Linked DNA regions of Companilactobacillus allii. The protein of the gene in region 1 interacts with the protein of each later gene in a pairwise test. Links are inferred from orthologs where the notes say so. Each region holds a gene or a part of one and is shown on either strand. Other genes may lie near its edges.

What was found.
Region 2: the proteins of lpdA (region 1) and pcrA interact in binary tests that used the Escherichia coli proteins (3 or more experiments, as listed by UniProt). The link is inferred for Companilactobacillus allii from one-to-one orthologs.

The regions. Positions count from the first base shown.
Region 1 is NZ_CP019323.1:2,201,501-2,206,573, forward strand. The notes cover bases 2,168-5,073. They hold lpdA (dihydrolipoyl dehydrogenase), read right to left. Parts: upstream 4,382-5,073; coding sequence 2,954-4,381; downstream 2,168-2,953. Other genes in these bases: BTM29_RS10885 (inositol monophosphatase family protein), read right to left, coding at 2,168-2,589; BTM29_RS10890 (UPF0223 family protein), read right to left, coding at 2,564-2,866; BTM29_RS10900 (2-oxo acid dehydrogenase subunit E2), read right to left, coding at 4,384-5,073. Outside these bases: translational GTPase TypA, read right to left, coding at 1-1,735; more of BTM29_RS10885, read right to left, coding at 1,807-2,167. UniProt on the Escherichia coli protein: Lipoamide dehydrogenase is a component of the glycine cleavage system as well as of the alpha-ketoacid dehydrogenase complexes.
Region 2 is NZ_CP019323.1:1,219,436-1,222,392, reverse strand. It holds pcrA (DNA helicase PcrA), read right to left. Parts: upstream 2,614-2,957; coding sequence 388-2,613; downstream 1-387. Other genes in the region: purB (adenylosuccinate lyase), read right to left, coding at 2,794-2,957; ligA (NAD-dependent DNA ligase LigA), read right to left, coding at 1-362. UniProt on the Escherichia coli protein: A helicase with DNA-dependent ATPase activity. Unwinds DNA duplexes with 3'-5' polarity. Translocates on single-stranded DNA with 3'-5' polarity. Initiates unwinding more efficiently from a nicked substrate than double-stranded DNA.

The DNA.
Region 1 (5,073 bases):
TTAAGAACTCAATTGATTGTTCTAGTGACATTTCCTTAGGAGTCTTGATTGCAGCAGCATGATCTTTACCAGCGGCACGTGTATTAGTAAGGTTCTTACCCTTTGTAACAGTAACAGCGATATCTTGATCACGATTACTCTCACCAACGATCATTCCCTCATATACTTCAACTGGAGCACCAATGAATAATTTTCCACGGTCTTCAACTGATTGTAAACTATATGTTGTTGATGAACCTCTATTGATTGAAACCAAAGCACCAGTTCTTCTACCTGGTTCCCAATTCTTAACAACAGGTTTGTATTCTGAGAATGTATGGTTCATAATACCATAACCACCTGTCATTGATAAGAACTCTGTTGAGTAACCAATCAAACCACGTGAAGGTGCTGAGAAGATCAATCTAGTTTGACCATTTCCAGTACTTTCCATGTTTGTCATGTCACCTTTTCTTTGTGACATAGAATCAATAACTGAACCAACATATTGGTCAGGTGTATCAATTGTTACTTCCTCATAAGGTTCTGAGTTAACACCGTCGATATTCTTGTAGATAACTTCTGGACGTGAAAGTTGTAACTCAAATCCTTCACGACGCATTTCTTCAACAAGAATTGATAAATGAAGTTCACCACGTCCAGAAACTAACCAAGAACCAGCTTGATCAGTATTCTCAACTTTTAGTGAAACATCTGTATGAAGTTGTTTTCTTAAACGTTCTTCAATCTTTCTAGCAGTAACTTCTGTACCTTCACGGCCAGCAAATGGTGAATCGTTTTGTAAGAATGTCATTTGTAGTGTTGGTTCATCGATACGTAGTAATGGAAGTGCTTCTTCATGGTCAACCGGTGTAACTGTCTCACCAACATAGATATCTTCCATACCTGAAACGGCGATCAAATCTCCAGCTTTAGCTTCTTCAACTGGTACACGATCAAGACCTAAGAAACCAAATATCTTAGTTACTCGGAAGTTCTTAGTTGAACCATCAAGCTTCATAACCGTAACGTTATCACCGATCTTGATTGTTCCACGGAATATACGTCCAATACCGATACGACCAACGTAGTCATTATAATCAAGTAAAGCAACTTGGAATTGTAATGGTTCGTCTGAATTATCAATAGGAGCTGGAATTGTCTTAAGAATAGTATCAAACAATGGATCCATAGTATGTTCTTGCTTTGCAGGATCTGAGTCATAGCTTGATGTACCATTGATTGCTGAAGCATAGATAACTGGGAAGTCCAATTGTGAATCATCAGCACCCAATTCGATAAATAGTTCAAGAACTTCATCAACAACTTCTTCAGGTCTAGCACCTGGTCTATCAATCTTGTTGATAACAACGATTGGTGTAAGGTGTTGTTCCAAAGCTTTCTTCAAAACAAAACGTGTTTGTGGCATTGTTCCTTCATAAGCATCAACAACTAATAAAACACCATCAACCATCTTCATGATACGTTCAACTTCACCACCGAAGTCAGCGTGTCCTGGTGTATCCAAAATATTAATTTTCTTGCCATCATAATCAACAGCAGTATTTTTTGAAAGAATTGTGATACCACGTTCTTTTTCAATTGCGTTAGTATCCATAGCACGATCTTGAATTTGGTAATGTTCGCCAAGTGTATCCGATTGTTTTAGCATTTCATTAACTAAGGTAGTCTTACCGTGGTCAACGTGGGCGATAATGGCAATGTTTCTAATATCTTCTCTTCTTTTTTCAGTCAAAGTATTTCTTCCTTCCATAAACGACAATAATAATCATTTGCAATAAAAAAACTGTGATTGTAATTCACAGTTCAGTCACAATTTTTAACCGTCTTAAGCACTTCAGAAACTACTTTCTGTGTGCCAGCTATTACGACTTGTGATTTTAGCATATTTACAGGGGTATCGTCAACACTTGTGACCTGTAAACCTGCACCTTCACACAATACTCGTCCAGCCGCTAAATCCCACGGAGCCAAATATGACATGTACATTACTTCTTTTCCTAACAATAAATGTTCAAAGATAATTCCCGCACTACCGTACACTCTAAGGCCACTACTGTTCTTTACGATTTCTTTAGTATTGAGCCAATCACTGAGTACCATTCGCGCACTAATATCGATCAAACCTTCACGTAAGGATTTATTTTGAGGATTAGGCAATTTTTTATCATTACAATAAATTCCCAATTCTGGTCCTCCATGAAAAACTCTTTTTTGCATAACGTCAATAATTCCACCAACAAAAGGTTTGCCATCTAAATAAACACCGATCATCGAGGCGAAATCATCACCACGTTTAACAAAATTCATTGTTCCATCAATGGGATCGACAAAAAATACTAGTCCATCCATATTTTTAACATCGTCACCAAATCCCTCTTCACTGACAATAGTAGAATTTGGATATCCCTCTTTAATCATAGAAACAATAAACTTCTCAGTCGATTTGTCAAAATTAGTTACTAAATCATTCCGATCACGTTTAGTATCAACCAATTTATCCTTTGTTGTATCAATAATCAGGCTGTTACCAACCTCTTCTAAAATATTTACAACGAATTTATCAATTGTTTTGGCTGTTATTTCCATTATAGATCCTGACTTTCCTACTACCTGAAGTTTTCTGGCACTGTTTAAATACTTGGTAAATTGAATATCCAGATTCAAACTCAAAATCTTTATCCAATTGTTTCTGATCCATTTTCATTGGGACAACTTGCTGAAATAATCGATACTTCTGTAAGAAATCATCGCGTTTAATCCCATGTTCATACGCAGTCTCAACTGCTCTATACAAATCGATAACTTTAACAATTTCATCTTGTGTCCATTTTGGATTTAACGGGTAACTATAATTCTCCTGCATTTGTATGATCTTCCTTTCAAGATTTTATCCACTATAACTAATATAACAAAAAAAGCGATGCAAATGCATCGCCAAGTATTATTTCTGTTAAATATGTGTTGGATAACCAATTAAAATATCTGCAGCTTCTTGAATTGGCTCACCTAGTGTTGGATGTGGGTGAATAGTCAATGCAATATCTTCTGCATTCAATTGACAATTTACAGCAACACTTAATTCAGAGATCAAGTCACTTGCTCCAGGTCCAACGATTTGACCACCTAATAATGTCCCAGTCTCTTTATCAGCAATTAGTTTAACGAATCCTTCAGCAGCATCCAAACTAACAGCACGAGCATTACCAGCAAATGGGAATTTAGCAACATTTACTTCAATTCCCTTATCCTTAGCTTCTGTTTGAGTAATTCCAACTGTAGCTAATTCTGGATCTGTAAAGCAGACTGCAGGAACACCAATATAGTCGTTCTCAGTGTTCTTATCTGAGATAGCACCAGCTACAGTCTTTGCCTCAAAGAATGCCTTATGAGCCAAAGCTGGGCCTGCTACGATGTCACCAATAGCCCAAATGTTATCAACAGATGTACGTCCTTGTTTGTCTACTTCAACTAAACCTTTATCTGTCAATTTAACGTTTGTTAATTCTAGACCAAAGTTATCAGTATTAGGACGACGACCAACTGTAACCATGCAATAATCTGCATCAATAGTTGTTGGTTTACCATCAATTTCATAAGTCACTTTAACACCATCATCAGATTCTTCACTATTCTTAGCCATGGCATTAGTAATAATTGTTACACCTTTTTTCTCAAGGTTCTTCTTAACAATCGATACCATATCTTTTTCAAAGTTAGGAATAATTTGTGGTGATCCTTCAAGAATAGTTACATGTGCACCCAAATCAGCATATGCTCCTGCTAATTCAGTACCTACATAACCACCACCGATGATTACAAATTCCTTTGGTACTGCAGGAAGGTTCAAACCACCAGTTGAATCAATAACACGTGTACCAAACTTAAATCCTCTGATCTCAATTGGACGACTTCCAGTTGCCAAAATCAGATTCTTGAACTTAATTGTTTGTCCGCCACCATTGTCCATAAATTGACGAGGACCACTTGGCATAACACGTAATTGCTTGTCATTGTCTAGATAAGCTTCACCATTGATAAGCTCCACATGATGCTTTTTAAGAAGCATTTCAACACCACTTGTCATACGAGCAACAACTTTTTCGTCTTTCCAAGCTTGTGTCTTAGCAAAATCAATAACAGCATCACTTGTTGTAATACCATATGTTGCTGAGTCTTTAGCTTGTTGTAATCTATGTCCGGCAGTAATTAGAGCCTTTGAAGGAACACATCCAACATTTAGACATACTCCACCAACAGTATCTGATTTCTCAATAACCGTAACGTTTTGTCCTAATTCTGAAGCTCTAATAGCGGCAACGTAGCCACCAGGGCCTGAACCAATAATAACAGTATCTTTTTCAATAACATTCTCAGCCATAACTAGCCCTCCATTAGTAACATGTCTGGTTCATGCAACAATTTCTTCAATAAATTCAATGCATTTTGTGCTAAAGCACCATCAATCAATCTATGATCATATGACAATGACAATTTCAACATCTTACCTACTTGAATGTTTCCATCTTCGTCAACATATGGTTCATTAGCTATTTTACCAACACCCAAGATTGCAACTTCAGGTTGGTTAATAACTGGTGTAAACCATCCTCCACCGATTGATCCTACGTTACTAATAGTAATTGATCCGCCTGACATGGCTTTACTATTTAATTTATTATCATATGCAGCTTGAGTATTTTCAGTGATTTCTTTGGCAATTTCAAACATTCCCTTAGAATCAGCATTCTTGATATTTGGTACATACAAACCATGTTCTGTATTTGTAGCAATACCAACATTGTAATAATGCTTGTAAACAATTTCATCAGTTGAATTATCAATTGATGCATTGAATTCTGGATATTCTTTCATTACTGCAACTAATGCCTTAACAATATAAGGTAAGAATGTTAATTTAATACCTTTATCAGCAGCCACTGACTTATATTTCTTACGGTTAGCCATTAATACTGAAACTTCAACATCATCAAAACTTGTAACGTGTGGAGCGATGTCTTTACTATTACGCATTGCTTTAGCAATTGCTTTTCTAGTCATACTCATCTTTTC
Region 2 (2,957 bases), 980 kb from region 1 along the record:
CCATCAATTTTTAATTCAACATTATAATCAATTTCTTCGCCGACACTTTTTTCAATTCTTCCATTATATTCAGCTAGCTCTTCTTCAGAGAAAACATCCCCCATAGAAAGCATAGGAATATCATGTGTCACCTTATTAAAGTCTGGTAAAGTTACATCTCCAACTAATTGGGATGGAGAGTCCGGCATTATCAATTCAGGAAATTGCTGTTCTAGTTCTAATAAGCGGTTATATTGTTGATCATAAACATTATCTTCAACTAATGGAGCATCCTTAGTATAATACGCATCTCGATATTCATTTAACTGATTTCTTAGAGATGCTAGTTCTTCATTAGCTTGTGATTTTGTGATTTCTGCCATATTTTTCACCTCTTAGGTTTACAAATTATTCAGATTTCTTGATAGGAGCGAATTCGGCTAACAGACGCTTGATACCTTCATTATCAAATGCAACGTCTAACTCAGCATCTTTGCCCTTACCATTAACTTTGACAACAGTTCCTTGTCCCCACTTCTTATGATCGACCTTGTCACCAATATTCCAACTGACATTTTCAGCACCTTGAGCACCACTCGCCTTTTGGGCTTCATCAACCTTGTAACTTGAATGATAAGCTGAAGCACGACGACGTTTTGAAAATGGAAGACTCGATTCATTCTTTGTAGTACTTGTCGAAATACCACCAGCATTTTTATTGACCCAATTAATATGTTTATCGTCGATTTCTTCAACAAATCGCGATACTTGATTTGTTTGAAGGCGGCCATAAAGCATACGGCTGTAGGCATTTGTTAAATACAATTTCTTTTCGGCACGAGTAATACCAACATATGCCAATCTTCGCTCTTCTTCTAGATCCTCTTGTTTCATTAATGAACGACCTAATGGGAAGATTCCTTCTTCCATACCTACTAAGAAGACAACTGGAAATTCCAATCCCTTAGCAGCATGTAGTGTCATTAAAGTAACTTCTTGTTGATCTTCTTCTAAATCATCTTGATCACTTACTAGTGATAATTCAGTTAAAAATGAATCTAATCTAGTTTCATCAATATCAGGATCTGGTTCATATGATTGATCGAATTGAGTTGTAACAGTCAAGAGTTCTTCGATATTCTCAATTCTAGTTTGTGATTCAAGGTTGTTTTGTTGTTTCAATTCATCAACATAATCTGACTTATCAAGTAAATGATCCATCAAGTCTGTCATTGAAATCGTCTTAGCCTCTTTAGCTAGATCATCGATCAACTTTGCAAATGCAGCAAAGGTCTTCCTTGGTTTAGCAGGAAGGGATGATAATTCAATATTTTCAGATGCTTCAAGTAATGACCAACCATGTTCATCTGCATATCTTTGCAGTTTTTCAATCGTACCTGGTCCAATACCACGTTTAGGACTATTTATTATTCTCTGAAAACTCATAGAGTCATCGCGGTTAGCAACAAGTCTCAAATAAGCCATAATATCTTTGATTTCTTTACGATCATAGAACTTGTGTCCACCAATGATCTTATATGGAATATTGGCTTGTAAGAATTTCTCTTCAAAAGCACGTGATTGAGCATTTGTTCGATACAATATTGCAAAATCACCATAATTATAATTCTGTAATAGTAAGTCTCTAATTTGTGATACCACATACAGTGCTTCATCAGACTCATTTTGTCCACGATAAAAGTTAATATCGTCACCCTTTGCATTATCAGTCCATAGGTTCTTAGGTTTTCTTTCAGAGTTATTATTTATAACTTCATTAGCTGCATCAAGAATTGTCTTAGTTGAACGATAATTTTGTTCCAACTTAATAGTTATCGCTTCAGGATAATCCTTCTCGAAGTTCATAATATTCTTCACATTAGCTCCACGCCAACCATAAATACTCTGATCAGCATCACCAACAACACAAACATTACGATACTTGGCACCCAATTGTTGAACCAATTTATATTGAGCTTCATTGGTATCCTGATATTCATCGACGTGAATATACTGAAATTTTGTTTGATAATAATCTAATACATCAGGACATTGCTCGAACAAGATATTTGTCTGCATAATCAAATCGTCAAAATCCATAGCCTGATTCTTTTCCATTTCTTTGGCATATGCATCATAACAATTAGCGACGATTTGTTCGAATGGAGATTTTGCATTTTGAGCAAAATCTGCTGGCGTAAGTAAGTCATTTTTGGCATTACTTATTGCCCCAAGAATTGCCCTTGGATCATATTGCTTTGGATCTAAGTTCATTCTTTGAACAATCTGCTTCATCAAAGTACGTTGCTCTGAAGGATCTGAGATTGTAAATGATCTGGACTTGCCCATCTTATCAATGTCACGTCTTAATATACGTACACAAAGTGAATGAAAGGTTGAGACCCAGACATCATTTGCAGACTCGCCAAGTAGTTTACTTATTCTTTCTTTCATCTCTTTGGCAGCTTTATTAGTGAAAGTGATGGCCAAAACATGCCAAGGCATTACGTTTTTGTTTTCAATCAAATATGCAACACGATGTGTTAATACACGTGTTTTTCCACTTCCAGCACCAGCCATGATAAGCAATGGGCCTTGTGTTGCAATAACTGCCTCTTGTTGTTCTGTATTCATACTTTTTAACATTGCATCTTCCAATTTTTTAATCCCTCAAATCCTTAATCTATCAACATTTATCAAAAAACATCTATTTTACATTGTAGCAAATTTTTAATAACAATAATACTATTTAGAGTACCTCAAAAAGATGCAAAAAAAGATATCTGCATATGCAAATATCTCTTAACGAAATTATTATTCTAATCCTACACGTTTGAAAATATCATCAACATGTTTTAAATGCCAATGATAATCAAATGCATCGTCGATATCATCTTTTGAAAGTTTATCAGTAACACGACTATCGGCTTCTAGTAATGTACGGAAATCCTTTTTCTCATCCCAAACCATAGCTGTCT